2 regions of the Lysobacter sp. H21R4 genome follow, and region 2 is predicted to be linked to the other one. Evidence: riboswitches for the same ligand, from Rfam matches in the RefSeq annotation. Region 2 holds a riboswitch; the other holds the start of a gene.
The links. A riboswitch is a leader RNA that binds a small molecule or an ion and turns the genes downstream of it on or off. The one in region 2 is predicted to bind cobalamin.
Positions count from the first base shown of each region.

Region 1: another riboswitch for cobalamin. It lies ahead of btuB (TonB-dependent vitamin B12 receptor); the one in region 2 lies ahead of INQ40_RS03285 (ribonucleoside-diphosphate reductase subunit alpha).

Region 1 is NZ_CP063772.1:2,428,083-2,443,293, forward strand. It holds gene ccoN (cytochrome-c oxidase, cbb3-type subunit I) at 1-1,360, shown strand, start outside; gene ccoO (cytochrome-c oxidase, cbb3-type subunit II) at 1,371-1,985, shown strand; gene INQ40_RS11080 (cbb3-type cytochrome c oxidase subunit 3) at 1,989-2,162, shown strand; gene ccoP (cytochrome-c oxidase, cbb3-type subunit III) at 2,159-3,085, shown strand; gene INQ40_RS11090 (hypothetical protein) at 3,109-3,381, shown strand; gene INQ40_RS11095 (4Fe-4S dicluster domain-containing protein) at 3,403-4,968, shown strand; gene INQ40_RS11100 (FixH family protein) at 4,965-5,507, shown strand; gene INQ40_RS11105 (heavy metal translocating P-type ATPase) at 5,515-7,980, shown strand; gene ccoS (cbb3-type cytochrome oxidase assembly protein CcoS) at 7,977-8,246, shown strand; gene INQ40_RS11115 (sulfite exporter TauE/SafE family protein) at 8,249-8,977, shown strand; gene fnr (fumarate/nitrate reduction transcriptional regulator Fnr) at 9,032-9,808, opposite strand; gene queD (6-carboxytetrahydropterin synthase QueD) at 9,913-10,266, shown strand; gene INQ40_RS11130 (phasin family protein) at 10,409-10,846, shown strand; gene INQ40_RS11135 (GAF domain-containing protein) at 10,933-11,415, shown strand; gene INQ40_RS11140 (TfoX/Sxy family protein) at 11,412-11,765, shown strand; cobalamin riboswitch at 11,784-12,029, shown strand; gene btuB (TonB-dependent vitamin B12 receptor) at 12,161-14,044, shown strand; gene INQ40_RS11150 (CusA/CzcA family heavy metal efflux RND transporter) at 14,186-15,211, opposite strand, start outside.
Region 2 is NZ_CP063772.1:726,617-741,827, reverse strand. It holds gene INQ40_RS03320 (alanine/glycine:cation symporter family protein) at 1-1,028, opposite strand, end outside; gene INQ40_RS03315 (efflux RND transporter permease subunit) at 1,144-4,269, opposite strand; partial or broken gene INQ40_RS03310 (efflux RND transporter periplasmic adaptor subunit) at 4,416-5,435, opposite strand; gene cysK (cysteine synthase A) at 5,691-6,650, shown strand; gene INQ40_RS03300 (class I fructose-bisphosphate aldolase) at 6,765-7,769, opposite strand; gene pyk (pyruvate kinase) at 7,860-9,326, opposite strand; gene INQ40_RS03290 (phosphoglycerate kinase) at 9,405-10,580, opposite strand; cobalamin riboswitch at 10,715-10,926, shown strand; gene INQ40_RS03285 (ribonucleoside-diphosphate reductase subunit alpha) at 11,299-13,656, shown strand; gene INQ40_RS03280 (ribonucleotide-diphosphate reductase subunit beta) at 13,693-14,703, shown strand; gene INQ40_RS03275 (acyl-CoA thioesterase) at 14,709-15,140, shown strand; gene INQ40_RS03270 (group III truncated hemoglobin) at 15,196-15,211, opposite strand, start outside.

The DNA.
Region 1 (15,211 bases), 1.2 Mb from region 2:
CATGGCGGTCGGCGTGTTCATCGCCGCCCAGCTGTACTGGCCGGCGCTCAACTTCGACACGCCGTGGCTCAGCTACGGCCGGCTGCGTCCGCTGCACACCAACGGGGTGATCTTCGCCTTCGGCGGCTCGGTGCTGTTTGCCACCAGCCTCTACGTGGTCCAGCGCACCTGCCATGTGCGCCTGCTGTCGGACAGGCTCGCCAGCTTCGTCTTCTGGGGCTGGCAGCTGGCCATGGTCAGCGCGCTGATCACCCTGCCGCTGGGCATCACCCAGAGCAAGGAATACGCCGAGCTGGAATGGCCGATCGACATCCTGATCGCGGTCGTCTGGGTGGCGTACGGCTGGCTGTTCTTCGGCACCATCGCCAAGCGCAGGGTCAAGCACATCTATGTCGCCAACTGGTTCTACGGCGCCTACATCATCGGCGTGTGCATGCTGCACATCGTCAACAACCTGGCCATGCCGGCCGGGCTGTTCAAGTCCTACTCGCTCTACACCGGCGCCGTGGATGCGATGGCGCAGTGGTGGTACGGGCACAACGCGGTGGCATTCCTGCTGACCGTGGGCTACCTGGCGATGATGTACTACTTCGTCCCCAAGCAGGCCCAGCGCCCGATCTACTCCTACCGCCTGTCGATCGTGCACTTCTGGGCGCTGATCTCGGTCTACATGTGGGCCGGCCCGCACCATCTGCACTACACCGCCCTGCCCGACTGGGCGCAGTCGGTGGGCATGGTGTTCTCGGTGATCCTGCTGGCTCCCAGCTGGGGCGGGGCGATGAACGGCATCCTGACCCTGTCGGGCGTGTGGCACAAACTGCGCACCGACCCGATCCTGAAGTTCCTGATCGTCGCCATCAGCTTCTACATGATCGCGACCTTTGAAGGCCCGCTGCTGTCGATCAAGACCGTCAACTCGCTCAGCCACTACACCGACTGGACCGTGGGCCACGTCCACGCCGGCACCCTGGGCTGGGTGGCGATGATCTCGTTTGGCTCGCTGTACTCGCTGTATCCGCGCCTGATCGGTGCCAAGGAGATGTTCTCGATCAAGTGGATCGACGCGCACTTCTGGCTGCACACCATCGGCGTGGTGTTCTACATCGCCTCGATGTGGATCGCCGGGATCACCCAGGGCCTGATGTGGCGGGCGACCAACGCCGACGGCACGCTGACCTACAGCTTCGTCGAGTCGCTGGCCGTCACCTACCCCTACTACCTGGGCCGCCTGCTCGGCGGGGTCATGGTGCTGGCGGGCGTCTGCCTGATGTCGTGGAACATGTGGCGTACGCGCCAGAGCGTGCAGGTTCCTGCTGCACACCCGGTACTGCCGCCGCATGCGGCCGAGGCACAGGGCTGAGGACGAAAAGATGGCTATCGGACACGAAAAAATCGAGAAAAACGTCGGCCTGCTCGCGGTGCTGGTCGCCGTGGCGGTCTCGCTGGGAGGATTGGCGGAGATCGTGCCGCTGATGTACCAGGCCGAGGCGATCGAGCCGCTGCCCGGCGTGAAACCCTACCCGGCGCTGCAACTGGCCGGGCGCGACGTGTACGTGCGCGAGGGTTGCTACAACTGCCACTCGCAGATGATCCGCACGCTGCGCTTCGAGACCGAGCGTTACGGGCACTACTCCCTGGCCGGCGAGTCGGTCTACGACCGCCCGTTCCAGTGGGGTTCCAAGCGCACCGGGCCGGACCTGGCCCGGATCGGCGGGCGCTACTCCGACGACTGGCACCGCGTGCACATGGTCGACCCGCGCGCGCTGGTGCCCGAGTCGAACATGCCGGCCTTCCCGTGGCTGGCGAAGAACGAGGTCAGCGGCGCCAAGATCACCCGGCACATGAAGGCGCTGCAGCGCCTGGGCGACCCGTACACCGACGAGGAAGTCGCCAGTGCCGCCGAGGACGTCGCCGGCAAGACCGAACTGGACGCCGTTGTCGCCTACCTGCAGGGCCTCGGCCTGCATGCGCCGCGCGGAGGTTGAGCCATGCTTTCCGGATTCATCACCGTCTTCCTGATGCTGGTCTTCATCGGCATCTGGATCTGGGCCTGGCGCCCGGAGAACAAGGCGTCGTTTGAGGAGACCGCCCGCCTCGCCCTCGAGGACGAACCGGACGACCTTGGCGTCGCTGCCCACCATGCAAGGAAACAGGACGCATGAGCACCAGTTGGTCGTGGTATGTCATTGCCCTGGCGGCACTCAACCTGATCGGTATCGCGTGGTTGCTGTGGTGGACCTCCAAGCGGCGCCCCGGCGACCCCAAGCCCGAGGAAACCAGCCACTACTGGGACGAGGACATCACCGAGTACAACAAGCCGATGCCGCGCTGGTGGATCCAGGGCTTCTACATCAGCCTGGTGTTCGGTCTGGCCTACTTCTTCTGGTATGGCGGCCTGGGCAAGTACCCCGGCTTCAGCGGCTGGAGCTCGGCCCAGGAACACGCCCAGGACAAGGCGGTCTGGGACGAGACCCTGGCCGAAACCTTCCGTCCCTACGAGGGCCAGCCGATCGACCAGCTTGCCGGTGATCCGGTCGCGCTCAACCTGGGCCGCTCGATCTTCGCCAACACCTGCGCGACCTGCCACGGCTCCTCCGCGCAGGGCGCGATCGGCTACCCGAACCTGACCGACGACATCTGGCACTGGGGCGGCGAGCCGGAGACCATCCTGGAGACGATCCTGGACGGCCGCGAAGGCGTGATGCCCGAATGGGGCAAGGTGCTGACCGGCATGGGCGGCGAGAACGCGGTCGACTACGTGATCGCCTATGTCCGCGCGCTCGGCACCGCCGACCAGTCAACCCGCAACGACTTCATGGCCGCGCGCGGCAAGAAGCTCTACGACGGTGTCTGCGTGGCCTGTCACGGGGTCGAGGGCAAGGGCAACCAGGCACTCGGCGCGCCCGATTTGACCGACGACTACTGGATGTACGGCGACAGCAAGGAAAGCCTCTACGAGACGATTGCGAACGGGCGCCATGGCGTGATGCCGGCGCACCGTGACCTGCTGGGCGAGACCCGCACGCGTCTGGTCGCCGCCTACGTGTGGTCGTTGTCCAACAAACCGGCGGCGACCGCGCCATGAGCCGGTACGCGCAGCCCACGCCGATGGACCACCCGCCACGCCCGATGGCGCAGCGGGTGGGGGCGATCCTGTGGCCGAGCTTTTTTGCCGCCGGAGTCGCCACGATGGTGTTTTTCGCCCTCGTCGATCCCCTGCAGCTGCGCGACATGACCTTCCCGGAGGTGTCCATCACCTCCGGCCTGGGTTACACGATCGGCTTCTTCATGTTCTGGCTGGCGACCGCGTCGTCCAGCCTCTTCACCTGGCTGCTGCTGCGGCCCGCAAGCCGGTTCAACCAGTCGTTACCCCCGAAGTAAATCCAATACAGGCAGTCTGCGGTGAGCAAGAAAATCGACATCGACCTCCTTGACGACGGCAGCGGAAGCTCCGTCTACGTCAAGGAGCGGAAGGTCTATCCGCGCGATGTCACCGGCCGGTTCGACCGCCTGCGCAAGGCCGCGGTGTTCTGGCTGCTGGGCATGTACTACGTGTTCCCGTGGCTGCAGTGGGACGGCCACCAGGCGGTCCTGTTCGACCTGCCGGCGCGCAAGTTCTACGTCTTCGGGCTGACCTTCTGGCCGCAGGATTTCACCTTCCTGGCGATGCTGCTGATCATCCTGGCGATGGTGCTGTTCTTCGTCACTGCCCTGGCCGGACGCATCTGGTGCGGCTACGCCTGCCCGCAAACCGTCTGGACCGAAGTGTTCCTGTGGATGGAGCGCTGGACCGAGGGCGACCGCGCCAAGCGCATGAAGCTTGATGCCGGGCCGTGGAACCGCAACAAGATCCTGCGCAAGGGCAGCAAGCACGCCCTGTGGATCGTGTTCGCGCTGTGGACCGGCTTCACCTTCGTCGGCTTCTTCACGCCGATCGTCAGCCTCGGCCAGCGCATCTGGCCGTTTGGCTGGAACGGCTGGGAGACCTTCTGGGTGTTTTTCTACGCCCTGGCCACGCTGGGCAACGCCGGCTTCCTGCGCGAGCAGGTGTGCCGCTACATGTGCCCGTACGCGCGCTTCCAGAGCGCGATGTTCGACCGCGACACGCTGATCATCGCCTACGACCCGATGCGCGGCGAGCCGCGGGGGCCGCGACGTCGTGGCCTGGGCGACGTGGTCTCGCGCGGCCGCGGGCTGCTCGACAAGGTGCTGGCCTACGAGCTGGTGTTCCGCGCCAGTGGCCACGACGCCGCCGGCAACGCCATGGAAGTGGCGCGCGCCGATGCCGGGTTGCCCAACGACGCGGAATTTGGCGCCAGCCTGGAGGTCGCCCTGCCGCGTCCGGATCCCGAGCTGGCCGGCGACTGCATCGATTGCACCCTGTGCGTGCAGGTCTGCCCGACCGGCATCGATATCCGCAACGGCCTGCAGTACGACTGCATCGCCTGCGGTGCCTGCGTGGACGTGTGCGACGAGGTGATGGACAAGATGGGCTACCCGCGAGGCCTGATCCGCTACTCCACCCAGAACGCGATCGATGGCAAGCCGGCCCGCGTGCTGCGCCCGCGCGTGTTCGTCTACGCGACCCTGCTGCTGGTCCTGGTCGGCGCCTGGGCCTGGGGCATCGCCGCGCGCAGTCCGTTGATCGTAGACGTGCTGCGCGACCGTAACGCGCTCTATCGCGTCACCGCCGACGGGGTCGACAACGGCTACACCCTGAAGCTGGTGAACAAGACCGACCTGGAGCAGGCGTACCGCATCACCTTGGAAACCGACACGCCGGGGATCCAGTTGCGCGAGGCGGGCACCGACGTGCACGTGCTCGGCGCGCAGGTGGCATCGGTGCCGGTGGAGGTGACCGCACCGTCCAGCGTGCACGGCCGCCACGAGGTGCGGTTCATCATCGAGTCCGCCGACGGCAAGATCCGCCAGGTCGCCGACAGCAGCTTCTTTGGACCCAACCCATGAGCAACTCCCCGGAAAAACGCGGTACGCCGGTCGACGGCGGCGACAAGCCCGAATCGCCCTGGCGCATGCCGATCGTCTGGCTGGTGATCGCGCTGCCCGCGGTCGTGGTGATTGCCAGCATCGGCCTGATCTTCATCGCCGGCGGCGATGGCAATGACGTGGTCCGTGACGATGTCCAGCGCACCGCGCAGATCCAGACCGCCGACCTGAGCGCGGATGCGGTGGCCGGTGAGCAGAAGCTCAGCGCGATCGTGCGTACCGACCTGGAGGGCGGCTTCATCGAAGTGCTCCCGGTCAGTGGCAGCTTCGACCACACCGCACCGCTGCGGCTGACCCTCGCCCACCCGGCCGACTCGGCGCGCGATACCGTGCTGTTGCTTGCCCCGGGCGAGCTGGGCTGGCGGGTCGACGCCAGGCTGGACGACAGCCACGACTGGAAGGTCGAGCTGGGACCGGAAGACGCGCACTGGCGCCTGAAAGGGCGTCTCCCCAAGGGCCAGCAGGCCACCAACCTGCGGCCTTCCCTGCAGGCCGAGTAGCCGTGCGATGGCTGCGGCGATGAGCGCAGGCGCCAGCGGGCGCAACGATTCGCTGCTCGCGGAGACCGACGGCTGCTACCACTGCGGCGAAGAACTTCCGGCAGCGCCCGCACGCGTTGAACTGGATGGCTCATCGCGCCGGTTCTGCTGCGACGGTTGCGCCGCGGCCGCGCAGTGGATCCGCGAAGCCGACCTGGGCGACTACTACCAGCTGCGCAGCCAGCACGCCGGCCGGGTCGATGCCGATCCCGTCGACCTGGCGGTCTGGGACCGCGACGAGCTGCTCGCCGAACACGCCCACGACATCCCCGGCGGCCGCGAGATCACCCTGCTCACCGACGGCATGCGCTGCGCGGCCTGTGCGTGGCTGATCGACCGCGTGCTGGCACGCGAGGCCGGCGTGCTGGAGGCCGGCGCGAACGCGGTCACCGGACGGATCCGGGTGGCCTGGGATCCGGCGCAAACCGCGCTGTCGGCACCCCTGGAGCGGCTGGTGGCGCTGGGCTACCGGCCCTATCTGGCCAGTGGCGAGGCGCGTGAGCGCGCGCATCGGCGCCAGCGCAACCGCGACCTGATCCGCATCGGCGTCGCCGGCCTGGGATCGATGCAGGCGATGATGCTGGCCGGCTCGCTGTACCTGGACACGACCGGCTCGATGCCGATCCCGACCCGTGACTTTTTCCGTTGGCTGACCTTCCTGGTCTCCACGCCGGTGGTGTTCTACGCGGGCTGGCCGTTCATCAACGGCGCTTGGCGCGAGCTGCGCCACCGCCAGCTCGGCATGGACACGTTGATCGCCGGCTCCACCCTGCTGGCGTATTTCGCCAGCGTGGTCGGTACCGTCCGCGGCAGCGAACACGTCTGGTACGACGCCGCGGTGATGTTCGTGTTCCTGCTCTCGATCGCGCGGATGCTCGAGCAACGGGCCCGCAACATCGCCAGCGCCCAGGTCGATGCGCTGGCCCGCGCGCGTCCGGCGTTCGCCACGCGCGAGCTGGCCGATGGCAGCCGGGAGTCGATCCCGTTGCCGGCATTGGTGATCGGCGACATCGCCTGCGTGGCGGTGGGCGAGGTCGTTCCCGCCGACGGACGCCTGCTGGATGCCCACGCACGCTTCGAGGAAGCGCTGCTCACCGGCGAGTCCAGCCCGGTCGACAAGTCCGCGGGCGATCCGGTGTACGCCGGCACCGTCTGCCGCGAACACCCGGCCCGGCTGGCGGTCACCGAAACCGGCAGCGCCACCCGCCTGTCGCAACTGGCGCGCCTGGTCGAACAGGCGCAGGCGCAGCGCCCGGCGCTGGCCCGCACCGCCGAGCGGATCGCCCACTATTTCGTCAGCGGCCTGCTGCTGGCGACGGTCGCGGTGTACGTCGGCTGGCGCGCCTACGACCCGTCGCGCGCCTTCGAGGTCACCCTGGCGCTGCTGGTGATCAGCTGCCCGTGCGCGTTGTCACTGGCCGTGCCCGCCGCGCTGGCGGCAGCGCACGGCGCGCTGGCCAAACTTGGCGTGCTGGCGGTGCGCGAGAACGCCCTGGACCGGCTGGCCGACGCCACCGACATCGTGTTCGACAAGACCGGCACCCTCAGCGACGGCAAGCCCGCGCTGGCCGCGGTCGAGGTATCCGCCGATCTGGATCGCAGCCAGGTGCTGCGCATCGCCGCGGCGCTGGAGCGCGACAGCGGCCATCCGATCGCGCGCGCGTTCGCACGCGTGGAGCACGCGCCGCTGGCCCGCGAGGTACGCGCGGTCCCCGGCCAGGGCATCGAGGGCGTGGTCGACGGCCGGCGGTGGCGCCTGGGGCAGGCGGGTTTCGCCGCCGGTGCCAGCGACGACGGCTGGCTCTGGCTCGGCGACGGTGCCCAGGCCGTGGCCCGTTTCCAGCTGGCCGAGTCCGAACGCGCCGACGCCCGCGTCGCGGTGGCATCGCTGCGCGGGTTGGGACTCTCGGTCCACCTGTCCAGCGGCGACGCCGCCGGCGCGGTGGAGCGCTTCGCCCACCAGGTCGGCATCGAGGACGCGCATGCGCGGCAGAGCCCGGAGGACAAGCTCGCCTACGCCCGCGCGCTGCAGGCCCAAGGACGCATCGTGGCGATGATCGGCGACGGCCTCAACGACGCGCCCGTGCTCGCCGGCGCGGATGTCTCGCTGGCGATCGGCGAAGGCGCCGCGCTGGCCCAACGCGCCGCCGACCTGGTGCTGACCGGATCCTCGCTGTCGCGCATCCCGGAGGCCATCTCGGTGGCCCGGCGGACGCGCCGCATCATCCACCAGAACATTGCCTGGGCGATCGGCTACAACGTGCTCGCCCTGCCGCTGGCGGCGGCAGGCATGGTCACGCCATGGATCGCCGCGCTGGGCATGGCGCTGTCCTCGCTTATCGTGACCGCAAACGCACTGCGCCTGACCCGCGCGCCGACCAGCGCACCGGCGCTGCCGCGTCCCCGACTGACGGCCGCGGAGGGTCGCCCATGAACATCCTGCTGTTCCTGATTCCGGTCAGCATGCTCGGGCTGGGCGTGGCCCTGTGGGCCTTCATCTGGGCGGTCAAGCGCGGCCAGTTCGAGGACATGGATACCCCGGCGCTGGACATCCTGCGCGAGGACGAGCACGACCGGCCGGTTGCTGGTCCGCGCACCGACAAGACTCATCCGCCGGGCGCAGGGACGTCTGCCGCCGCGCCGCCTCTGGCCAGTGCCGGTGCCGACGGGGACGCCGCCGCGCAGGACCGGATCGACTGACGATGCCGCTGGACTGGCTGACGCTGGGCGCCGCCCTCCTCACCGGCCTGATGGGCGGCGTCCACTGCGCCGCAATGTGCGGCGGCATCGCGACGGGTTTCTCGGCGATGGGACCGCGGGCGAGCTGGAAATACGCGGTCGAGCCGAATCTCGGCCGCGTCCTTGGCTACACCCTGGCCGGCGCGCTGGTCGGTGGCTTCGGCCACGGCATCCTGGATCTGGCGCGGGTGGAATGGCTCGCGATGGCGCTGCGCGCCGGAGTCGGCCTGGTGCTGGTGGTGGTCGCCATCCGCCTGCTGGATCGCAAGGGGCGCCTGGCATTCCTGTCAGGCCCCGGCACGGGGACGTTGTGGTCGAAGCTGCGGCCATTGCAGCGCCGCCTGCTGCCGGCCAACACCAGTGCCAAGCGGATCGGCCTGGGCATGCTGTGGGGCTGGATGCCGTGCGGCCTGAGCACCACCATGCTCGCCGCGGCGTGGCTGCAGGCCGATGCGCGCAACAGCGCCTTGACCATGGCCGCCTTCGGCCTGGGCACGCTGCCGCTGATGGTCTCGCTGACCTGGTCGGGTGCACGGCTGGGCCAGCGTCTGCAGCGCGGCGGATGGCGCATGGGCGCGGGCCTGTTGGTGCTTGCCGCCGGCCTGCTCACCATCGCCTCGCCATGGTTGATGCATTTGCCGGCGCTGCACGGGCTGCTGAGCGCGCTGGGATGCCTGCCGCGCACCGTGTAGCTATCCGGGACATCGCCCGCGCGCAACGCCCGCTCGAAGCCTCCGGCAATCGATTCAGCCGGTCGCGCCCCGCTTCACCGGGCATGGCAGCTCGCCGCCCTGCGCCAGTCGCTGCAGCTCCGCGGCATCGAGGATTTCCACCTTGCGCCCGACCACGGCGATCACGCCATCGTCCTGCAGCCGGCTGAAGCCGCGGCTGACGGTTTCCAGTGCCAGCCCGAGAAAATGCGCGATGTCCTCGCGGCGCATCGGCAGCCGGAACTGGGTGGCCGATTCGCCGATGTTGCGCAACCGCTCGCACAGGCCGACCAGGAACAGCGCAATGCGCTCGTTGGCCTGGCGCCGCACCAGCATCTGCAGGTGGTCCTGGTCGCGCGACATGCTGTGGCCGATGACCCGCATCAACTGCTGCTGCAGGCCTGGCACCTGGGCAGCCACGGCAGTCAACTGCTCGAACGGCACCTCGCACACATTGGCCGCGGTCAGCGCCACCGCATCACAGCGGTGGACCCCCTCGCCCAGCGCATCCAGGCCGATCAGCTCGCCGGCAATATGGAACCCGACCACCTGCGCGTCGCCCTCCTCGCTGGTGCTGACGGTCTTGAACGCGCCATTACGGGCGACGTACACCGCCCCGAGCCGGTCGCCGGCGCGGAACAGCAAGTCGCCGCGCTCTACCGGGCGCCGGCGTTTCACGATTTCGTCCAGCTGCTGCAGGTCGCCGGCGCCGATTCCCGCCGGCAGGCAAAGCTGTCGCAGCGAACACTGGGCGCAACCATGGCGCAGCGAGGCCAGGTCGATGACCGCGGTCGGCTTGGATAGGGTTTCCATGTGCGCTCATCTTGCCACCACACCGGCGCGCGCGACGAATCGCCCTGCTCGCCAGTTCAGCGTGTGGAACCGGGTGCGCGGCGTCCTGCCGATACAATGGCGCCATGAACATCTTCAAGAGCTTCACCCTCGAGGCGGCGCACCGCCTGCCCAACGTGCCGGAAGGGCACAAGTGCGCGCGCCTGCACGGCCACTCCTTCCGTATCGAGATCCACGTGGAAGGCGAGCCCGGCGAGCACACCGGTTGGATCATGGATTTCTCCGACATCAAGGCCGCGTTCCAGCCGCTGTATGACCAGCTCGACCACCACTACCTCAACGAGGTGCCCGGGCTGGAGAACCCGACCAGCGAGCGTCTTGCGTTGTGGATCTGGGACCGCCTGAAGCCGGCGCTGCCCCTGCTCAGTGAAGTGGTCGTGCATGAGACCTGCACCTCGGGGTGTCGTTACCGCGGCTGATTGCTGCTGCGAGTTCGCTGACACCGCTGAAACCCTTGCTGAACGGACCTGAACGCCATATGTTGCATCGCACCATACCGCGCGATATGCTGCAACGCACAAATCGACAAACCTCTTGTCGAGAATCACAGGAGAGTCCGTCATGTACAGCCAATTCAACGAGCAGTTTGCCGCCGCTACCCGCGAGTTCGCCGATGCCGCCGCCCAGGTCAACCGCCTGGCGATCGAAAGCACCGAGTCGATCTTCGCCCTGCAGCTGGCCGCCATCCAGGACCGCGCCAACGCCACGTTCGCCTTCCTGGGCGAAGCGGCCGAAGTGCGCGACGCCGACGGCATCAAGAACATCTGGCCCAAGGGCGTGCAGGTGGCGCGCGAGAACCTCGAGCGCGGCGTTGCCGTCAGCCAGAAGGTGATGGAGCACAGCAGCAAGACCAACGAGCAGATCGCCGACATCACCAAGTCGCAGCTTGCCTCGGCCGCGCAGACCGCCCAGTCCAGCGCCGAGCAGGTCGCCAATGCGGTCAACGAGAAGAGCCAGTCGTTCGCCAAGGGCGCCGGCAAGGCCTCCAAGGCCAAGTAAGACTGGCCCGCTTCCCGCCCCGGCGGTAAGAACGAACCCGGAAGCGCAAGCCTCCGGGTTTTTTATTGTCAGCTAGACTGGTTGCCATGTTTACAGCCACCACGCTTTCCGGCAGCAAGCCGGAGCAATACGCCGAGCTGGCGTCCCAGGCGCGCTCGCTGCTCGCCGGCGAACGCGACCGTATTGCCAACGCCGCCAATCTGTCCGCGCTGGTCTATCACGCGCTGCCCGCGCTGAACTGGGTCGGGTTCTATTTCTATGACGGGAACGAGCTCGTGGTCGGGCCGTTCCAGGGCCAGCCGGCATGCGTCCGCATTCCGCTGGACAAGGGCGTGTGCGGTGCCGCGGCCAGTACCCGGCAGACCCAGCGCGTTGCGGACGTCGACGCCTTCCCCGGCCATATCGCCTGCGATTCCGCGTCGCGCTCGGAGGTTGTCGTGCCGCTGGTCGCCGGTGGCGAGTTGATCGGCGTGTTCGATATCGACAGTCCACAGCTCAACCGCTTCGACGCCGATGACCAGCACGGGCTGGAGACGCTCGCCGCCGTTTTCGTGGACTCGCTGGCTTGAAGGACAAGCTGCGCAACATCGGGCCCAAGTCCGCTGCGTGGCTGCATCAGGTCGGCCTGCGCAGCCGCGAGGAGCTGGTGGCGACCGGCCCGGTCGAGGCCTTCATGCGGGTCAAGCGCGCGGGTTTCCGGCCCACGCTCAACCTGCTGTATGCGCTGGAAGGGGCGCTGCAGGAGTGCCACTGGCAGGACGTGCCGCTGGCACGGCGCAGCGAACTGGTCGCCGCCGCGGAGGCCGCGATCGACGAGCTGCCGCCGCCGCGCCATGCGCCGCCCGCCGGTCCGGTCACCACCACGGTGCTGACCGCCGACACCGTCGCCCCGCGCCCCGACGATCACGATCCCGACTGAGCGGCTGCGCGATGGCGTACAATGCGCCCGCTTCGAGGTGACCTGACGGCTTCATGCCAACGGGTTGAAACGGGAAGCCGGTGACGTCGCCAAAGCGGCCATGCCGGCACTGCCCCCGCAACGGTAAGCGAGGGGATCGGCCACATTGGCAGGTCCCGTCACGGCTCACCGCCACTGTGCTCCGGCATGGGAAGGCGCCGTGGTTGGTGTCGTGGTTCTGACACCCCGCAAGTCCGGAGACCGGCCACGAAGTCGACTGGTTGCGATGCGGAGGGCATGGCGGCGGCGAGATTGCGCCCTGCGCCCGCCTGCTGCCCGGTTCCCGCGTTGCGACTCCCGCAATGCAACGCATCGCCACCCCGGGGACGGAGGGGCATGCGCAAGGAGAACCACCCATGCGATCCACCCCCACCGCGCTTGCCGCAGCCATTGCGGCCGGCTTGGCCGTAGCCGCCTTCGCCCCCGCCGCCAACGCGGCGCCCACGCCCGCGCCGCTGGCGCAGGCCACCGACCTGGACCAGGTCATCGTCACCGCCACCCGCACCGTCAACCCGGTCGCCGATGTCCTGGCGCCGGTGGAGGTGATCGACCGCGACGCCATCGAGCGCAGCCAGGCCCGATCCGTGACCGACCTGCTGCGCGGCCGCGCGGGCATCTCGATCTCCAACCAGGGCGGCGCCGGCAAGCTGACCAGCCTGTTCCTGCGCGGCGCCGATTCCGACCACACCGTGGTGCTGGTGGATGGCGTGCGCATCGGCTCCTCGACTTCGGGACTTGCGGCATGGCAGAACCTGCCGGTCGAGCTGATCGAGCGCATCGAGATCGTGCGCGGGCCGCGTTCCAGCCTGTACGGCGCGGACGCGATCGGCGGCGTCATCCAGATCTTCACCCGCCGCGACGGCGACGCCGGCTTCGCCCCGCGCATGCACGTGGGCGGCGGCAGCAATGGCGCCCACGAGTTCGGCACCGGCTTTGGCGGGCGGACGCAGCGCAGCTGGTTCGGCGCGGACTATGCCTTCCAGCGCACCGAGGGCTTCAATGCCTGCGACCCCGCGCCCAGCCCGTTCGGTGGCTGCGGCCTTGCGGCGCCCGAGCCTGACAAGGATGGCTACATCCAGAATGCGATCTCGCTGCGCGGCGGCTACGACTTCAATGACGCCTGGCAGCTGCAACTGCACGCCATGCGCAGCGAAGGGGAGAACGAGTACGACGGCGACTACACCAACTACGCCGAGACCGTGCAGCAGGTGGTCGGCGGCAGCCTGTCGTGGCAGGCCAGCGAGCGCGCGAAAGTGAGCCTGACCGCCGGCCGCAACGTGGACTCCTCCGACCAGTACAAGGACGAGGCCTTCATGGGGGGCTTCAGCACCGATCGCGACAGCGCGACGCTGCAGGCCGACCTGACCCTCGCCCCCGCCCACGTGCTCACGCTGGGCGCGGACTGGTCGCGTGACCAGGTCTCCGGCGACACCGCCTACGAGGTCGATTCGCGCTCCAACCGCGCCGCCTTCGCCCAGGTCCAGTCCCGCCTGGGCGCACATCGCCTGGAGGCCAGCGTGCGCCGCGATGACAATGACCAGTTCGGCGGCCACACCACCGGCGGCCTGGGCTGGGGAATGGACATCGCCGGCGGCTGGCGCATCAAGGCCGGCTGGGGCACCGCGTTCAAGGCGCCCAACTTCCTAGATCTCTACTACCCCTACTTCGGCAACCCCGACCTGGTGCCCGAGGAGTCCGAGACGGCCGAGATCGGCCTGGGCTGGAGCGGGCACGGCTGGAACGTGGACCTGGATGCGTTCCACACCAAGGTCGACAACCTGATCGCCTTCGACGGCGCCATCGGTCTGCCCGGCAACGTCGACCGCGCGCGCATGCGTGGCGCCGAGCTGGGCGTCCGCGGCGAGGTCGCCGAGTGGACGATGGATGCCAGCTTCAGCGTCGTTGATACCGAGAACCGCAGCGGCGGCTTCCAGGATGGCAACGAGCTGCCACGCCGCGCCGGCAAGAGCGCACGGGCCTCGCTGGACCGCGCGTTCGGCGACTTCCGCTTCGGCCTGACCGGGATTGCCGAAGGCTCGCGCTACGACGACGTCGCCAACACCGTGTCGCTGCCGGGCTATGCCACCCTCGACCTGCGCGCCGAGTACGCGCTCACCGACGCGCTGAGCGTGCAGGCGAAGCTGGCCAACGCGTTCGACCGCGATTACCGCACCGCCGCCTACTACAACCAGGCCGGTCGCGAATGGCACCTGACCCTTCGCTGGACCCCGCGCCAGTAAGTGCGCAGGCGCTGCGGCGCCGACTCTGATGCAACACCGGAACCGGCGGCACATCCCGCCGGTTTCCTTTTTTGCACAAGCGTGCCGGCTTCCGCGCTCGGGCACGCAGGAGGCGCAAGCTGCCCGGCCAGCGCCACTGGCTCAGGGCCGGACCGAAGGCAGCGCCTCCGCTCCGCCGTGCCACCACCGATACAGCACCGGCAGCACCAGCAGGGTAAGCAGGGTCGAGGAGACGATTCCCCCGATCACCACCGTCGCCAACGGTCGTTGCACCTCCGCGCCGGTACCCACGTTGAAGGCCATCGGCACAAAACCCAGGGACGCCACCAGCGCGGTCATCAACACCGGGCGCAGCCGGCCCATGGCGCCGTCGACAATCGCCGCGTCCAGCGACGATCCCGACTCGCGCAGACTGCGGATGAAGGCAATCATGACCAGGCCGTTGAGCACCGCCACGCCCGACAGCGCAATAAAGCCGACCCCGGCGGTAATCGACAGGGGGATGCCGCGCAGCGCCAGCGCCAGAACCCCACCGGTCAGCGCCAGCGGAACACCGCTGAAGACGATGGCCGCGTCGCGCAGCGAGCCGAACGCCATGAACAGCAATCCGAAAATCAGCAGCAGGGTCAGCGGCACCACGACAGCGAGACGTCGGCTGGCGGATGTGAGCTGCTCAAACGTTCCGCCGTAGGTGATCCAGTAGCCATCAGGCACTGCCACCCGCTGTTGGACCTGCTCCTGCAGGTCGCTGACAAACCCGCCCAGGTCGCGATCGCCGACGTTGGCCGTCACCACCACGCGGCGCTTGCCATTCTCCCGATTGACCTGGTTGGGCCCGGTCACGGTCCGGATCGTCGCCACCTCGCGCAGCGGTATGGTCTGCGGTGAGCGGCTCCAGGCATCGCCGGCAACTGCCGCGGCGGGTCCGCCGAGCGGAATAGGCAGGTCCTGCAACGCAGCCGGATCCACGCGCAGCGACTCGGGCAGGCGGACGACGATATCGAAGCGTCGGTCGCCCTCATACAGCTGGCTGGCGACTTGCCCGCCCACCGCGGTCGCCACCGTCTGCTGCACGATCCCGGGATTGAGGCCGAAGCGGGCCAACGCCTCGCGATCGGGCTCTACACTCAACATCGGCAGGCCGGCGACCTGCTCCACCTGGACATC
Region 2 (15,211 bases):
TTCTGCGCGAACGCCGGTCCAGGCTCGATGCCGGGCAGCGCCTCTTTGAGCATCGTGCCGCCCTTGCCGACCACGTTGTACATGCCGGTCGACAGGATCATGAACGCCGTCGCCGAGCACACCAGCAGCGTGTCGACGTACACCGAGAACGCCTGCACGTAGCCCTGCTGCGCCGGATGCTCGACCTCGGCCGCAGCGGCGGCATGTGGGCTGGTGCCCTGCCCGGCCTCGTTGGAGTAGATGCCGCGCTTCACGCCCCACTCGATCGCCAGCCCGAGCATGGCGCCGAAGCCGGCTTCCATGCCGAACGCGCCCTTGATGATCAACGAGAACATCGCCGGTACCTGCTCGATGTTCAGCAGCATGATGACCAGCGCGACCAGCATGTAGGCCAGCGCCATGAACGGCACGACGATCTCGGCAAAGCGCGCGATGCGCTTCACGCCGCCGAAGATGATGAAGCCCAGGCCGACCACCAGGAACGCGGCGGTCACTTCCGGGGTCACGTCCCACGCCGTGGTCATGCTCGAGGCGATCCCGTTGGCCTGCACGCCCGGCAGCAGGAAGCCGGTGGCGACGATGGTCACCGCGGCGAACATCCACGCGTACCACTTCTGCCCGGTGCCCTTCTCGATGAAATACGCCGGACCGCCGCGGTACTTGCCCTTGGGATCCTTTTCCTTGTAGATCTGCGCCAGGGTGGATTCCACGTATGCGGTGGACGCGCCCAGGAACGCCATCACCCACATCCAGAACACCGCGCCCGGCCCGCCGAAGGCGATGGCCGTGGCCACGCCGGCGATGTTGCCGATACCGACCCGGCCCGACAGCGACATCGCCAGCGCCTGGAACGAGGACACGCCCGCCTCGGAGCTCTTGTTGTTGAGCATCAGCCGGATCATTTCCGGCAACCCGCGCACCTGCATGAAGCGCGTGCGGATGGAGAAGTACAGGCCCGCGCCCAGGCACAGGGCGATCAGCGCCTTGCTCCACAGGATGTCGTTGAGCTGGTTGATCAGGTCTTCCACGTGCGGTATCCCCCGGGCCTTGGTCAGCCGCCTGTGGTCGGCGACAAGAGTGGAACCTTAACCGTATTCCGCCGTCGCGATAAACCCCGGTCACATCGACCGGGGTTGCTGCACCTCAGGCGTGGCCGCCGACTTCGGGCGTCTTCGCCGCCAGCGCATCCAGCTCGTTGGACACCGCATGCGGCGAGCGCGTGAACGGCGCCAGCACCACGTAGAACGCCGGCACCACGAACAGCGACAGCAGCGTGGACAGCGACACGCCAAACATGATCACCACGCCGATGGTCGCCCGGCTGGCCGATCCGGGCCCACCGGCCAGCACCAGCGGCAACGCGCCCACCGCGGTGGCGATGGAGGTCATCAGGATCGGCCGCAGGCGCACGCCGGCCGACTCGATGATCGCCTCGGTGATGGTCCGCCCCGAGTCGCGTAGCTGGTTGGCGAACTCGACGATCAGGATGCCGTTCTTCGCCGCCAGCCCGACCAGCATGACGATGCCGATCTGGCTGAACAGATTGAGCGTGCCGCCCGTTACTGCCAGGCCGACCAGCGCGCCCAGCACCGCCAGGGGCACCGTCAGCATGATCACGAAGGGATGGATGAAGCTCTCGAACTGCGCGGCCAGCACCAGGAACACCACCAGCAGCGCCAGCGCGAAGGTCAGCAGCACCGCGCCGCCGGCCTTCTGGTACTCGCGCGATTCGCCCTTCCACGCAACCTGCGCATAGTCCGGCAGCGTGGTCGCCACCGTCTGGTTGAGGAACTCCAGCGCCTCGCCCATCGTGTAGCCCGGCGCCAGACCGGCGGTGATGGTGATCGCCCGCATGCGGTCGAAGCGGTTCAGGCTGCCCGCCTCGGCCAGTTCGGACAGGGTCACCAGGTTGGACAGCGGCACCAGCGCGCCGTCCTTGCCGCGCACCTCGATCGCCGACAGGTCGGCAGGCGAAGCGCGACCGTCGCGTCCGGCCTGGACCAGCACGTCGTACTCCTCGCCGTCCTGGACGAAGGTGGTCACGCGGCGACTGCCCATCATCGTCTCCAGCGCATGGCCGATGGCCGACACGCTGACGCCCAGGTCGGACGCGCGCTTGCGGTCGATCTCCACGCGCATCTGCGGGCGGGTTTCCTTGTAGTCCGAATCCACCGAGAACAGGCCGGGGTTGGCCTCCATCTTCTCCATCATCATGTCGCGCCACTGCGCGATCTCGGCGTATTCCGGGCCGCCCAGGACGAGCTGGATCGGCTGGCCGCGGCTGCCGACCAGGCCGCCGCCCACGCGCGGCTGTGCCTGCACGCCGGTCAGCTTGCCCAGGTCGGCGCGCAGCGAATCGGCCACCTCGGCCGTGCTCATGTCGCGCTGGTCCCAGTCCTGCAGGAACACGATCACGTTGGCGGTGTGCATCTCCTCGGTCGCACCCCAGCCACCGGGCGCGCGGCTGTTGTAGCGGCGGATCGCCTTGTCCTCACCGGTGTGCGCGGCGACCACCGCCTCGACCTGCTCGAGCTGGCCGACGGTGTAGTCAAAGCCCGCGCCCTCCGGGCCCATGATCGAGACGAAGAACGAGCCGCGGTCCTCCGCCGGCGCCAGCTCCGACGGCACCAGTTTGATCAGGCCATAGCTCAGCGCCAGCGCACCGAGCATCAGGCCTCCGACCAGCCAGCGCTTGCCAACGTGGCGGCCCAGCCAGCCCTGGTAGGCCCCGCTGAGGCGAGTCAGCTGGCGGTTGCTCCAGCGGTGGATCGGGTTGGAACGCTCGTCGCTGCGCGCACGCACCAGCTTGGAGGACATCATTGGGGTCAGTGTCAGGGCGACGAATGCCGACAGCGCCACCGCGCCGGCCAGCGCCACCGACAACTCGCGGAACAGCCGGCCGGTATTGCCTTCCATGAAGCCCACCGGCAGGAACACCGCGACCAGCACCGTCGTGGTTGCAATCACCGCGAAGGCGACCTGCTTGGTCCCGCGCACCGCGGCGACCAGCGGCGGCTCACCGAGGTCGGCGCGGCGCTGGATGTTCTCCAGCACCACGATGGCATCGTCCACCACCAGCCCGATCGAGAGCACCAGCGCCAGCAGGGTCAGCAGGTTGATGGAATAGCCAAACAGGTACAGCGGAATGAAAGCCGCGATCAGGCACACGGGCACCGTGACCGCCGGGATCAGCGCGGCTCGGAAGCTGCCCAGGAACAGCCAGATCACCAGCAGGACCAGCGCCATCGCCTCCAGCAGCGTGTGGTAGACGCGCCGGATCGACTCGTCGATGAACACCGTGGAGTCGTAGGCGACGAAGATGTCGGTGCCTTCGGGCAGGGTTTTCTGGATCTCGATGGCTTCGGCGCGGGCGGCGCGGGTCACGTCCAGCGCATTGGCGGTCGAGGTCTTGACCACGCCCAGGCCGACGTTGGGCTGGCCGTTGCTCTTGTAATAGGCGCGGCGCTCGGCCGAAGCCAGCTCGACCTGGGCGACATCGCCGATGCGCACGACGTAACCGTCGCTGCCCTCGCGGATCGGAATCTCGGCAAAGTCGGAGGGTTTCTCGTACTGGCGCGCCACGCGCAGGGTGAAGTCGCGGGTTTCCGACTCGATCCGGCCCGCCGGCAGCTCGACGTTCTCGGCCCGCAGTGCCGCCTCGATGTCGGTGGCGGTGATGCCGCGCGCGGCCATCGCCGAGCTGTCCAGCCAGATCCGCATCGCATAGCGCTGGCGCCCGCCGATCTGGACCTGCGAGACGCCGTCCAAACTCGACAGCCGGTCGACGATGTAGCGCTCCGCGTAATCCGACAGCTGCAGCGCGTCCATGGTGGTGGAGCTCATGTTGAGCCATATCAGGGTGTCCGAATCGCTGTCGGCCTTGCGCACCTGCGGTGCGTCGGCCTCGTCGGGCAGCCGGCTGGCGACGCTGCTGATCGCATCGCGCACGTCGTTGGCGGCCGCCTCGATGTCGCGCTCCAGGGTGAACTCCAGTGTGACCGAGGAGCGCCCGTTGACGCTGCGCGACTGGATCGTCTCCACGCCCTCGATGCCCGACAGGGCGTCTTCCAGCGCCTGGGTGATCCGCGTCTCCACCACCGCCGCCGAGGCGCCGGGGTAGTTCACGTTGACCGAGACGATCGGCGGATCGATCGCCGGCAGCTCACGCAGGGTGAGGCGCGAGAACGTCATCACCCCGATCACCATCAGCAGCAGGCTCATCACGGTGGCGAACACCGGCCGGCGAATGGCCAGATCGGAAATGCTCATTTGCCTTCCACCGCCGGCGCGGAACCGGCGCGGTCACCACCGATGGGCCCGATGGTGGAGCCCTCGATTTCGGCCGCTCCGGGAGCTTCCTCGACGACGGGGGCATCCTGCGCCGGCACCGGGACATCGCCGGTTGCCGTCACCTCGACCTTGGCGCCAACGCGCAGTTTGCCGGTGCCGTCGACCACCACCTCGTCGCCCGGCTCCAGGCCGCTGACCACCTCGGCCATGCCCTGGCGGCGGTTGCCGACCAGCACGTCGGCACGTTCGACGGTGCTGTCGGCGCGGACGCGATACACAAAGGACGTGTTGCCCAGCTGGACGACCGCGATCTCCGGAACCAGCAGCGCCTGGCGTTGCGGGCGCACCAGCGTCACCTGCATCAGCATGCCCGGACGCAGCATGCGGCTGTCATTGGGGAACTCGCCGCGCACGGTTACCGCACGGGTGGACGGGTCCACCCGCGAGTCCACGAGCTGGACCACGCCGTCGAAGGTCTCGCCCGGCCACGACGCGCTGGTCGCGTGCAGGACCTGCCCGGCCTCCAGGTGTGCCAATGCCGGCTCGGGCACCGGGAAGTCGACGTAGACCCGCTGGGTGTCGTCCAGGGTGGCGATCGCGGTACCGGGGGTGACCAGCGCACCGGGACTGACCTGGCGCAGCCCAAGCACGCCGGCGAACGGCGCACGGATCTGGCGGTCCGACAGCTGGGCGCGGATCTGGTCGACCCGTGCCATCGCGGCGTCGCGGACGGCACGCTGGGTCTCCAGGGTCGCGCGGGCGACCAGTTGCTGCTCGCCCAGCTTGGCCATGCGCCGGTACAACTGGTCCGCCTCGGCGGCGCTGGCCTGCGCCTCGGCGAGCGCGGATTGCTGCTGGTTGCCGCTCAGGGTGACCAGCGGTGCGCCAGCCTGGACCAGGTCGCCACTGTCGAAATGGACATCGCGGACGGTTTCGGTGACCTTGGCGGTGATCGTCACCGACTCGCGCGCCTTCACCGTCCCCAGCGCCTGCACGGTGTCGTTCCACTGCTGCATGCGCACCTGCTGGGTGGTCACCGGCACCGCCGAGACGCCGCTCGGGCGCGCCGCCTCCTTCTCACAGGACGCCAGCGCCAAGGCAAGCAGGAGCGCGCAGATCACGTGGGGTCCGATGGGAATTCGCATGCTGTCTCGTTGTTGGATCAAAAGTGGGGTGAGGGGGAGGCCGCGGCGGCCACGCGCAGGCAGACCGACAAGTCTAGTGAGCCCGGTCAACGCGCGCGTGGGCCATTGGTTGACCACCGCCCGGCCAAGCAGCCGAACAGGCAAAGCCCTGCAATGCAGCGTTTCATCCGTTCACGGGGACTTTCGCGTGGCCTGGCGCACACTGGGGCGTCAGTCACAGGGAACCGGAGCAATGCTCCGCGGAAGGTAACGCCGATGATCCACGACAGCATCCTCGACACCATCGGCCGTACGCCGATCGTACGCCTGCACCGGCTCGCGCCTGCGGGCATCGAACTCTACGCCAAGATCGAGTCCTTCAATCCGGGCGGTTCTGTAAAGGACCGCCTGGCGCTGGCGATCATCCGCGATGCGGAGACGCGCGGTCTGATCAAGCCCGGCGATACGGTGGTCGAGGCCACCTCGGGCAATACCGGCGTCGCCCTGGCGATGGTCTGCGCGGCGCGCGGCTACAAGTTCGTGGCGGTGATGACGGAAACCTTCTCGGTGGAACGGCGCAAGCTGATGCGGGCCTACGGCGCCAAGGTCATCCTGACCCCGGCCGCCGAGCGCGGCACCGGCATGGTGCGCAAGGCCGCGGAACTGGCCGAGGAGCGCGGCTGGTTTCTCGCCAGCCAGTTCGCCAACCCCGCCAATCCTGCCTGGCACCGCCAGACGACCGCCGCCGAGATCCTGCAGGACTTCGCCGGTCGACGGCTGGACGCGTTTGTCAGCGGCTGGGGCACCGGCGGCACCCTGACCGGTGTCGGCGAGGTGCTCAAGTGCGCCCGCCCGGAGGTCCGCATCGTGGCCTGCGAGCCGGCCGGCGCCTCGATGATGGCCGGTGACCTGTGGCAGCCGCACAAGATCCAGGGCTGGACGCCCGACTTCCTGCCCGAGGTACTGAACCAGCACATCGCCGACGAGATCCTGCCGGTGGACGACGTCGTGGGCCGCGACACGGCGCGCCGGTTGGCGCAGGAAGAAGGCGTGTTCGTCGGCATTTCCGCCGGCGCCACCGTGGCCGCGGCGCTGGACGTCGCGCGCAGGGCCGAGGAAGGCGCGGTGATACTGGCGATGCTGCCCGACACCGGCGAGCGCTACCTGAGCACCTTCCTGATGGAGGACATCAATGAAGGCTCCGATGACGAGTGGCTGGCGGCCGGCCTGCCGTGAGCCCGCCCTCCTGCTGATCGCTCTCCGTGGCGATGGACACAACAACGCCGGCAGATGCCGGCGTTGTTGTGTCAGCGTTGGCGACCCTCGGCCACCGCGTGCTGGACCGTCAGATCAGGCTTTCCACTCGCCCAGAGCGGCCAGGCCGTTGGCGCGGGCGCGCTCGAACACCATCTCCTGCGCCTTGCCGATGTTGCCGCTGATGTCCTTGGCCCAGATCGCCAGCGCCGCGGACTGCATGGCGCGGCCGTAGGAGAACGACAGCGGCCACGGGTTCGGGCCGGCGAGATTCATCGCGTTGAGGTGCGCGGTGGCGTCCTCGTCGGACTGGCCGCCGGACAGGAACACGATGCCCGGCAGCGTCGCCGGCACGGTGGACTTCAGGCAGCGTAGGGTCTCGGCGGCCACTTCCTCGACGGACGCGGTATCGCTGCAGGTCGAGCCCGGCAGGACCATCGAAGCCTTCAGGATGGTGCCTTCCAGCATCACGTTGTGCTCGTACAGCGAGCCGAACAGCGAGCGCAGGGTGACCTCGGTGACGTCGTAGCAGGTGTCGATGTCGTGGTTGCCGTCCATGATCACTTCCGGCTCCACCATCGGCACCAGGCCCTGTTCCTGGCACAGCGCGGCGTAGCGCGCCAGCGCGTGGGAATTGGCTTCGATGCAGGTACCCGACGGGATGTCGTCGCTGATGTTGATCACCGCGCGCCACTTGGCGAAGCGGGCACCCAGCTTGTAGTACTCCTCCAGCCGGGCGCGCAGGCCGTCCAGCCCCTCGGTCACCACCTCGCCCGGGAAGCCGGCCAGGGCGTGGGTGCCCTTGTCGACCTTGATGCCGGGGATGATGCCGTTGTCCATCATCACCTTGGCGAACGGCACGCCGTCCCTGGTGGACTGGCGCAGGGTCTCGTCGAACAGGATCGCGCCGGAGATGTGCTGGCCCAGGTTCGGGGTGGTCAGCAGCATCTCGCGGTAGGCGCGGCGGTTTTCCTCGGTGCACTCGACACCGACGCCGTCAAAACGCTTCTGGATGGTGCCGGTGGACTCGTCAATCGCGATGATGCCCTTGCCCGGGGCGACCATTGCCTGGGCGATGTCGGCAAGCTGTTCGATGCTCATGGAATTCCTGCAGAAGTGGCGGGGTTAGCGAGTTAGTATAGGCCACGCCCGCCTGCAAAGGCCATTGCGAAACAGTGGCTTAGGTGCCTCCTACAGCTCGCCCAGTCCCTCGGAACTGCCGGCATCGCCCACCAGCACCAGACGCAAGGTGTTGGTCGCGCCCTCATGTTCCATGTGGTCGCCGCTGGTGAAGATGACCCGCTCGCCGACGGCCAGCTGGTCCGCGTCGAACAGCCGGTGCACGCCGTTGCGGACGGCGTCGCGGGTGTCCATGCCGCGGCTGTCGAATTCCATCGGGATCACTCCGCGCATCAGGGCCATCTTGCGGCGGGTGCCCGGGTGCCGCGACAGGCCGAAGATCGGCACCGGTGAGCGGAACCGGGACAGGAACCCCGCGGTGCCGCCGGACTCGGTGATCGCGACGATCGCGCGCACCCCGATGTGCTCGGAGACGAACATCGCCGCCATCGCGATGGCCTGGTCGGCGCGCTGCAGGTTGCGCGGCGCGGCCTCGAAGTCGGTGTCGTGGTCGAACTGGCGCTCGGCGCCCAGGCAGATCCGCGCCAGCGCCTCGACCGCACGCACGGGATAGCGGCCCGCCGCGGACTCTGCCGAGAGCATCACCGCATCGGTACCGTCGATCACGGCGTTGGCGACATCCAGCACCTCGGCGCGGGTCGGGATGGGACTTTCCACCATCGACTGCAGCATCTGGGTCGCGGTGATCACGACCCGGTGCCGGGCCAGCGACTCGCGAATGATCTTCTTCTGCAGCCCGGGCAGCTCGGCGTCGCCGATCTCCACGCCCAGGTCGCCGCGGGCCACCATCACCACGTCGCTGGCATCGATGATGTCGCCCAGGTTCTCGATGGCTTCGGCGCGCTCGATCTTGGCCACCAGGTAGGCATCGCTGCCGGCGGCGCGGGCGAGCCGACGGGCCTGGTGCATGTCCTCGGCGGTGCGGCAGAACGAGACCGCGATGAAGTCCGCGTCCATCTGCGCGGCGATCTTGATCAGCTCCGCGTCGTGCTCGGTGAGCGCGCCCAGTGACAGTCCCCCGCCCTGCTTGTTCAGCCCTTTACGGTCCGAGAGCTCGCCGTCGTTGAGCACCTGGGTGGCGATGCGCTGGCCGTCGACCAAAGTCACCCGCAACTGCATCATGCCGTCGTCCAGCAGCAGCACGTCGCCGGGGGCGACATCGCCCGGCAGGCCAAGGTAGCTCACGCCCACTTCCTGGTTGGATCCCGGCGCGGCGTCCTCGCGGGCGACCAGGTCGAACCGCTCGCCGGCAATCAGCTGGACCTTGCCCTGGGCAAAATGGCCGATGCGGATTTTCGGGCCGGGCAGGTCGACCAGGATGCCGACTTCCCGCCCCAGGCGCTGCCCGGCGCCCCGCACCGCGTCGGCGCGCGCGTGGTGGGAATCGGGATCGCCGTGGGAGAAGTTCAGCCGGACCACGTCCACGCCCGCGGCGATGAGCGAGTCCAGCACGCCGGGCACGTCGGTGGCGGGGCCGAGGGTGGCGAGGATCTTCGTACGTCGCAGCAGCGCGGCCATGGAGTCGATTTCCTGCGTGGTCAAGCCAGGAACGCTAGCACGATTGGAAAGCGCTCCAGCGGCGCGGCGGTGGTCGCGTCAGCGGCGCGCCTGCAGGGCGCTGACGGCCGGCAACGCCTTGCCTTCCAGGAATTCCAGGAACGCGCCTCCGCCGGTGGAGATGTAATCGACCCGGTCGGCGATGCCGTACTTGTCGACCGCGGCCAGGGTGTCGCCGCCCCCGGCGATGGAGAACGCGGCACTGCCGGCAATCGCCTCGGCCAGCGTCTGCGTGCCCCGGCTGAAGGCCTCGAACTCGAACACGCCCACCGGGCCGTTCCAGACCACGGTGCCGGCTTTGGCGATCATCGCCGCGTAGCGCGCGGCGGTGTCCGGCCCGATGTCGAGGATCATGTCGTCGGCGCCGACCGCGTCCACCGGCTTCACCGTGGCCGGGGCGTCGGCCGCAAAGGCCGGTGCAACCACGACGTCGCTGGGCAGCGGAATGTCCGCGCCGCGCGCCTTGGCGTCCTGGATGATCTGGCGGGCGGTGTCCAGCAGGTCCATCTCCACCAGCGACTTCCCCACTCCGTGGCCCATCGCGGCGATGAAGGTATTGGCGATGCCGCCGCCGACGATCAGCTGGTCGACCTTGCCCACCAGCGAGGACAGCAGCTCCAGCTTGGTGCTGACCTTGGATCCGGCGACGATGGCCAGCAGCGGCCGCGCGGGTTCGTGCAGGGCCTTGCCCAGCGCGTCCAGCTCGGCCATCAGCAGTGGGCCACCGGCGGCGACCTTGGCCTGGCGGATCACGCCATGGGTGGATGCCTGCGCGCGATGGGCGGTACCGAACGCGTCCATCACGAACACATCGCACAGCGCGGCATAGCGCTTGGCGAGCGCCTCGTCGTCTGCCTTCTCGCCGACATTCATGCGACAGTTTTCCAGCAGCACCAGCTGGCCGGGGGCGACCTCGACGCCGTCCAGCCAGTCCTTGACCAGCGGCACCTCGATGCCCAGCAACTGCGACAGCCGCGCCGCCACCGGCGCCAGCGAATCGGCCTCGCTCCACTGGCCCTCGGTCGGGCGCCCGCGATGGGACATCACCATCACGGCCGCGCCCTTCTCCAGTGCCAGGCGCAGAGTGGGCAAGGCGGCGGTGATGCGCTGGTCGGAGGTGATCGCACCGTTGTCATCGATCGGCACGTTGAGATCCTCGCGGATCAGCACGCGCTTGCCGGCAAGGTCGAGGTCGGACATACGGAGGATGGACACGGAAGACTCCTGGCGCGATGGCCGGCTGGCGAAGGACGGCATTGTCGCGGGCCGGGGCGGGGATTGGAAGCGTGCGCAGATCGAATGATCCGCGTGCAAACCCCACATGTCGTGTTGACGGATCCGGTCGCCCCCACTATGTTGTGCCCGTCGGTGCCGACCTCGCGGTTGGCTTAAAACGGGAAGCCGGTGGGAGTCCGGCGCTGCCCCGCAGCGGTAATTGGAAACGAACATCGTCATTGCACTGGGGCGCCCTGCCCTGGGAAGCGACGACCAGTAGGTGGAAAGCCGGTCCCGGCCATCCGCGTCCAGAGCCCGAAGACCTGCCGACAGCCGCGCGAAGCACACCGCGCGGTGACCGGCCTGCGAGTCTTCGGGGGAAGACGGCCGGTGTCGCCACACGTCCACGCGGCGGGTGGGCGCGCGTCGGACCGACGCCGCACGACACCGCGATCTCCTCACGAAAACCCGATGCCCGCGGGGGCATGGCCGCGCCGTCCGACGCCGCCTGTCCGCGGCGCCGGTGTCGTGGACTGCTTCCGCGCGTCGACCTTCGAGGGAAGGGCGACGACCGTGCGCCCTGCACCGGAGCTGTTCGATGACCCAGCCAGACCTCGCCACCGCACCCGCCGATTCCAACGCCGACGTGGAGCCCACCGCCGCCCAGCCGGACGCCTCACCGGGCTTCTCGCTCACCCCGCCCGCCACCGCGATGAGCATGCACGTGACCAAGCGCAACGGCGGCCGCGAGCCCGTCGATCTCAACAAGATCGTGCGCGCGGTTGCGCGCTGCAGCCAGGATCTCTACGCGGTCGACCCGATGCGCGTGGCCACCCGCACCATCTCCGGGCTGTACGACGGCGCGACCACGTCGGAGCTGGACGAACTGTCGATCCGCACCGCTGCCCTGCTCACCGCCGAGGAGCCCGAGTACGGCCGCCTCGCCGCGCGCCTGCTCGCCGGCGTGATCGAGAAGGAGGTCGCGGCGATCGACATCAACGCGTTCTCGCAGTCGGTCCAGCGCGGCTTCGACCTGGGCCTGATCAACCAGCGCCTGATGGACTTCGTGCAGGCCAACGCGCGCAAGCTCAACGACGCGATCGACAACGGCCTCAACGCGCGGTTCGACTATTTCGGCATGCGTACCGTCTACGACCGCTACCTGCTGCGCCACCCCACTGCGCGCACGGTGATCGAGACGCCGCAGCAGTTCTTCCTGCGCATCGCCTGCGCCCTGAGTGAGGACGTTGCCGACGCGCTGGCGCTGTACCGTCGCATGGCCCAGCTGGATTACATCCCCAGCTCGCCGACCCTGTTCAACGCCGGCACCACCCACGAGCAGCTCTCCAGCTGCTTCCTGCTGGACTCGCCGGAGGATTCGCTGGAGGCGATCTACCGGCGCTACATGGACGTGGCCAAGCTGAGCAAGTTCAGCGGCGGGATCGGCCTGTCGTACAGCCGGGTGCGCTCCCGCGGCTCGCTGATCCGCTCCACCAACGGCCTGAGCAACGGCATCGTGCCGTGGCTGAAAACGCTGGACGCCTCGGTGGCGGCGGTCAACCAGGGCGGCAAGCGCAAGGGCGCGGCGTGCGTTTACCTGGAGCCTTGGCACGCCGACGTGGAGGAGTTCCTGGAGCTGCGCGACAACACCGGCGAGGATGCCAGGCGCACGCACAACCTCAACCTGGCCAACTGGATCCCCGACGAGTTCATGCGCCGGGTCGAGGCCGACGCAATGTGGTCGCTGTTCGATCCGGCCGTGCTGGCGCGCCACGGCACCCAGCTGACCGACCTGTTCGGCGAGGCCTTCGATCAGGCCTACCGCGCCGCCGAAGCGGCCGGGCTGGCGACGCGACAGGTCAAGGCACGCGACCTGTACACCCGCATGATCCGCACGCTGGCCCAGACCGGCAACGGCTGGATGAACTTCAAGGACAAGTCCAACCGCGCCTGCAACCAGACGCTGCGCGAGGGCAACGTGGTGCATCTGTCCAACCTGTGCACCGAGATCCTGGAGGTCACTTCGCAGGACGAGACGGCGGTCTGCAACCTGGGCTCGATCAACCTTGCCCACCACGTGCAGGACGGCAGCGCCGGCGACCTGGCCCGGTTCGACTTCGACAAGCTCGCCGAAACCGTGCGACTGGCGGTGCGTCAGCTTGATCGCGTGATCGACCTGAACTTCTACCCCATCGACACCGCCCGCCACGCGAACCTGAAGTGGCGCCCGGTCGGTCTGGGGGCGATGGGCCTGCAGGACGTGTTCTTCAAGCTGCGCCTGCCGTTTGATTCCGAGTCGGCCCGCGCGCTGTCGCAGCGCATTGCCGAGGAGATCTATTTCCACGCCCTGTCCGCCTCCTGCGAACTGGCCGTGGAGCAGACGCCGCACCCGTCCTTCGCCGACACCCGCGCGTCGGTCGGCGAGCTGCAGTTCGACGCCTGGGGCGTCACCCCGACCGACCCGGCCCGCTGGGACGAGCTGCGCGCGCGCATTCGCGAGCACGGCCTGCGCAACTCATTGCTGATCGCCATCGCACCGACGGCGACGATCGCCTCGATCGCCGGCTGCTACGAATGCATCGAGCCGCAGGTGTCCAACCTGTTCAAGCGCGAAACGCTGTCGGGCGACTTCCTGGTGATCAACAAATACCTCGTCGAGGAGCTCAAGACGCTGGGCCTTTGGACGGCGGAGCTGCGCGACGCGGTGAAGATGGCCGACGGCTCGATCCAGGGCATCACGGCGATCCCGGACACGCTGCGCCAGGTCTACCGCACCGCCTGGGAGCTGCCGATGCGCTCGCTGATCGACATGGCAGCCGACCGCGGCGCATTCATCGACCAGAGCCAGTCGCTGAACCTGTTCATCGAGAGCCCGAACATCGGCCAGCTGGCGTCGATGTACATGTACGCGTGGAAGCAGGGCCTGAAGACGACCTACTACCTGCGCTCGCGGCCGGCGACCCGGATCGCCAAGTCCACCGTCAGCGCCCCGGCGCCCGCCGCCGCACCGACGCCCGACGCCGACGCGATCGCCTGCTCATTGGAAAACCCCGAGAGCTGCGAGTCCTGCCAGTAGGCTCCGCCGCAACCCCCGCATCTGCAAGGAATTCGCATGACCAGCCAACACCTGCTCGACCCCGGTTTCGACCTCACCCTGCGCCCGATGCGCTACCCGCAGTTCTACGCGATGTACCGCGACGCGATCCGCAACACCTGGACGGTGGAGGAAGTCGACTTCTCGCTGGACGTCAACGACCTACGCGGCAAGCTCGGACCGGCCGAGCGCCATCTGGTCGAGCGCCTGGTCGCGTTCTTCGCGACCGGCGATTCGATCGTCGCCAACAACCTGGTGCTCAACCTCTACCAGCACATCAACGCGCCCGAAGCGCGCATGTACCTCTCACGCCAGCTGTATGAGGAGGCGCTGCACGTGCAGTTCTACCTCACCCTGCTGGACACCTACCTGCCTGATGACAAGGCCCGCACGCAGGCGTTTGCGGCGGTGGAAAACATTCCGTCCATCCGCGCCAAGGCCGAGTTCTGCTTCAAGTGGATCGACTCCATCCAGGACCTCAAGCGCATCGAGACGCGTGCGCAGCGGCGCCAGTTCCTGCTCAACCTGATCTGCTTCGCCGCCTGCATCGAGGGCCTGTTCTTCTTCGGCGCCTTCGCCTACGTCTACTACCTGCGCTCGCGCGGACTGCTGCACGGCCTGGCCTCGGGCACCAACTGGGTGTTCCGCGACGAGAGCTGCCATATGGCGTTCGCCTTCGAGGTCATCCGCACCGTCCGCAAGGAGGAGCCCGACCTGTTCGATGAGGCCCTGCAGGACGAGGTGGTGCAGATGCTCACCGAGGCGGTGGACTGCGAGATGCAGTTCGCCTGCGACACCCTGTCGGGCGGCGTGGCCGGGCTTTCGCTGAAGGACATGCGCCAGTACCTGGAATACTGCGCCGACCAGCGCCTGGGCCAGCTGGGCATGCCGCGGCATTTCGGCGCGAGCAATCCGTTCGGTTTCATGGACCTGCAGGACGTGCAGGAAGTGACCAACTTCTTCGAGCGTCGCGTGTCGGCCTACCAGGTCGGCGTGGAAGGCGAAGTCGCCTTTGACGCCGCATTTTGAACGCGATGACTGACGGGACGATGCCCGCGACCGAAGCGCGGATGACCGAGATCGTCTTCCCCGATCACACCAATCACCTCGGCACCCTGTTTGGCGGGCAGGCGTTGGCGTGGATGGACAAGGCCGCGTTCATCGCCGCGTCCCGATACGCCCGCTGCACGGTGGTGACCGCACGCTCGGAGCAGGTCGACTTTCATACCGCGGTCAACCAGGGGGCGCTGGTGCAACTGGTCGCGCGGATCGTGGCAACCGGCCGCACGTCACTGCAGGTCGAGGTGGAAATGCACAGCGAGGACCTGCACTCGGGCGAGGCGCTGCTGGCAACCCGGGGACGCTTCACGATGGTCGCCCTGAACGACGACGGCCAACCGACGCCCGTGCCGGCACTGCTGCCGCCCACGAGCGGGGCTGATGCATCCAGCTGCCGGGACGCGTGATCACAGCGCGCAACGCTGCTTGCATCCCGGCGAAGCCAGCCATCGCCGGAACCGCTCAAGCGCCGACGATC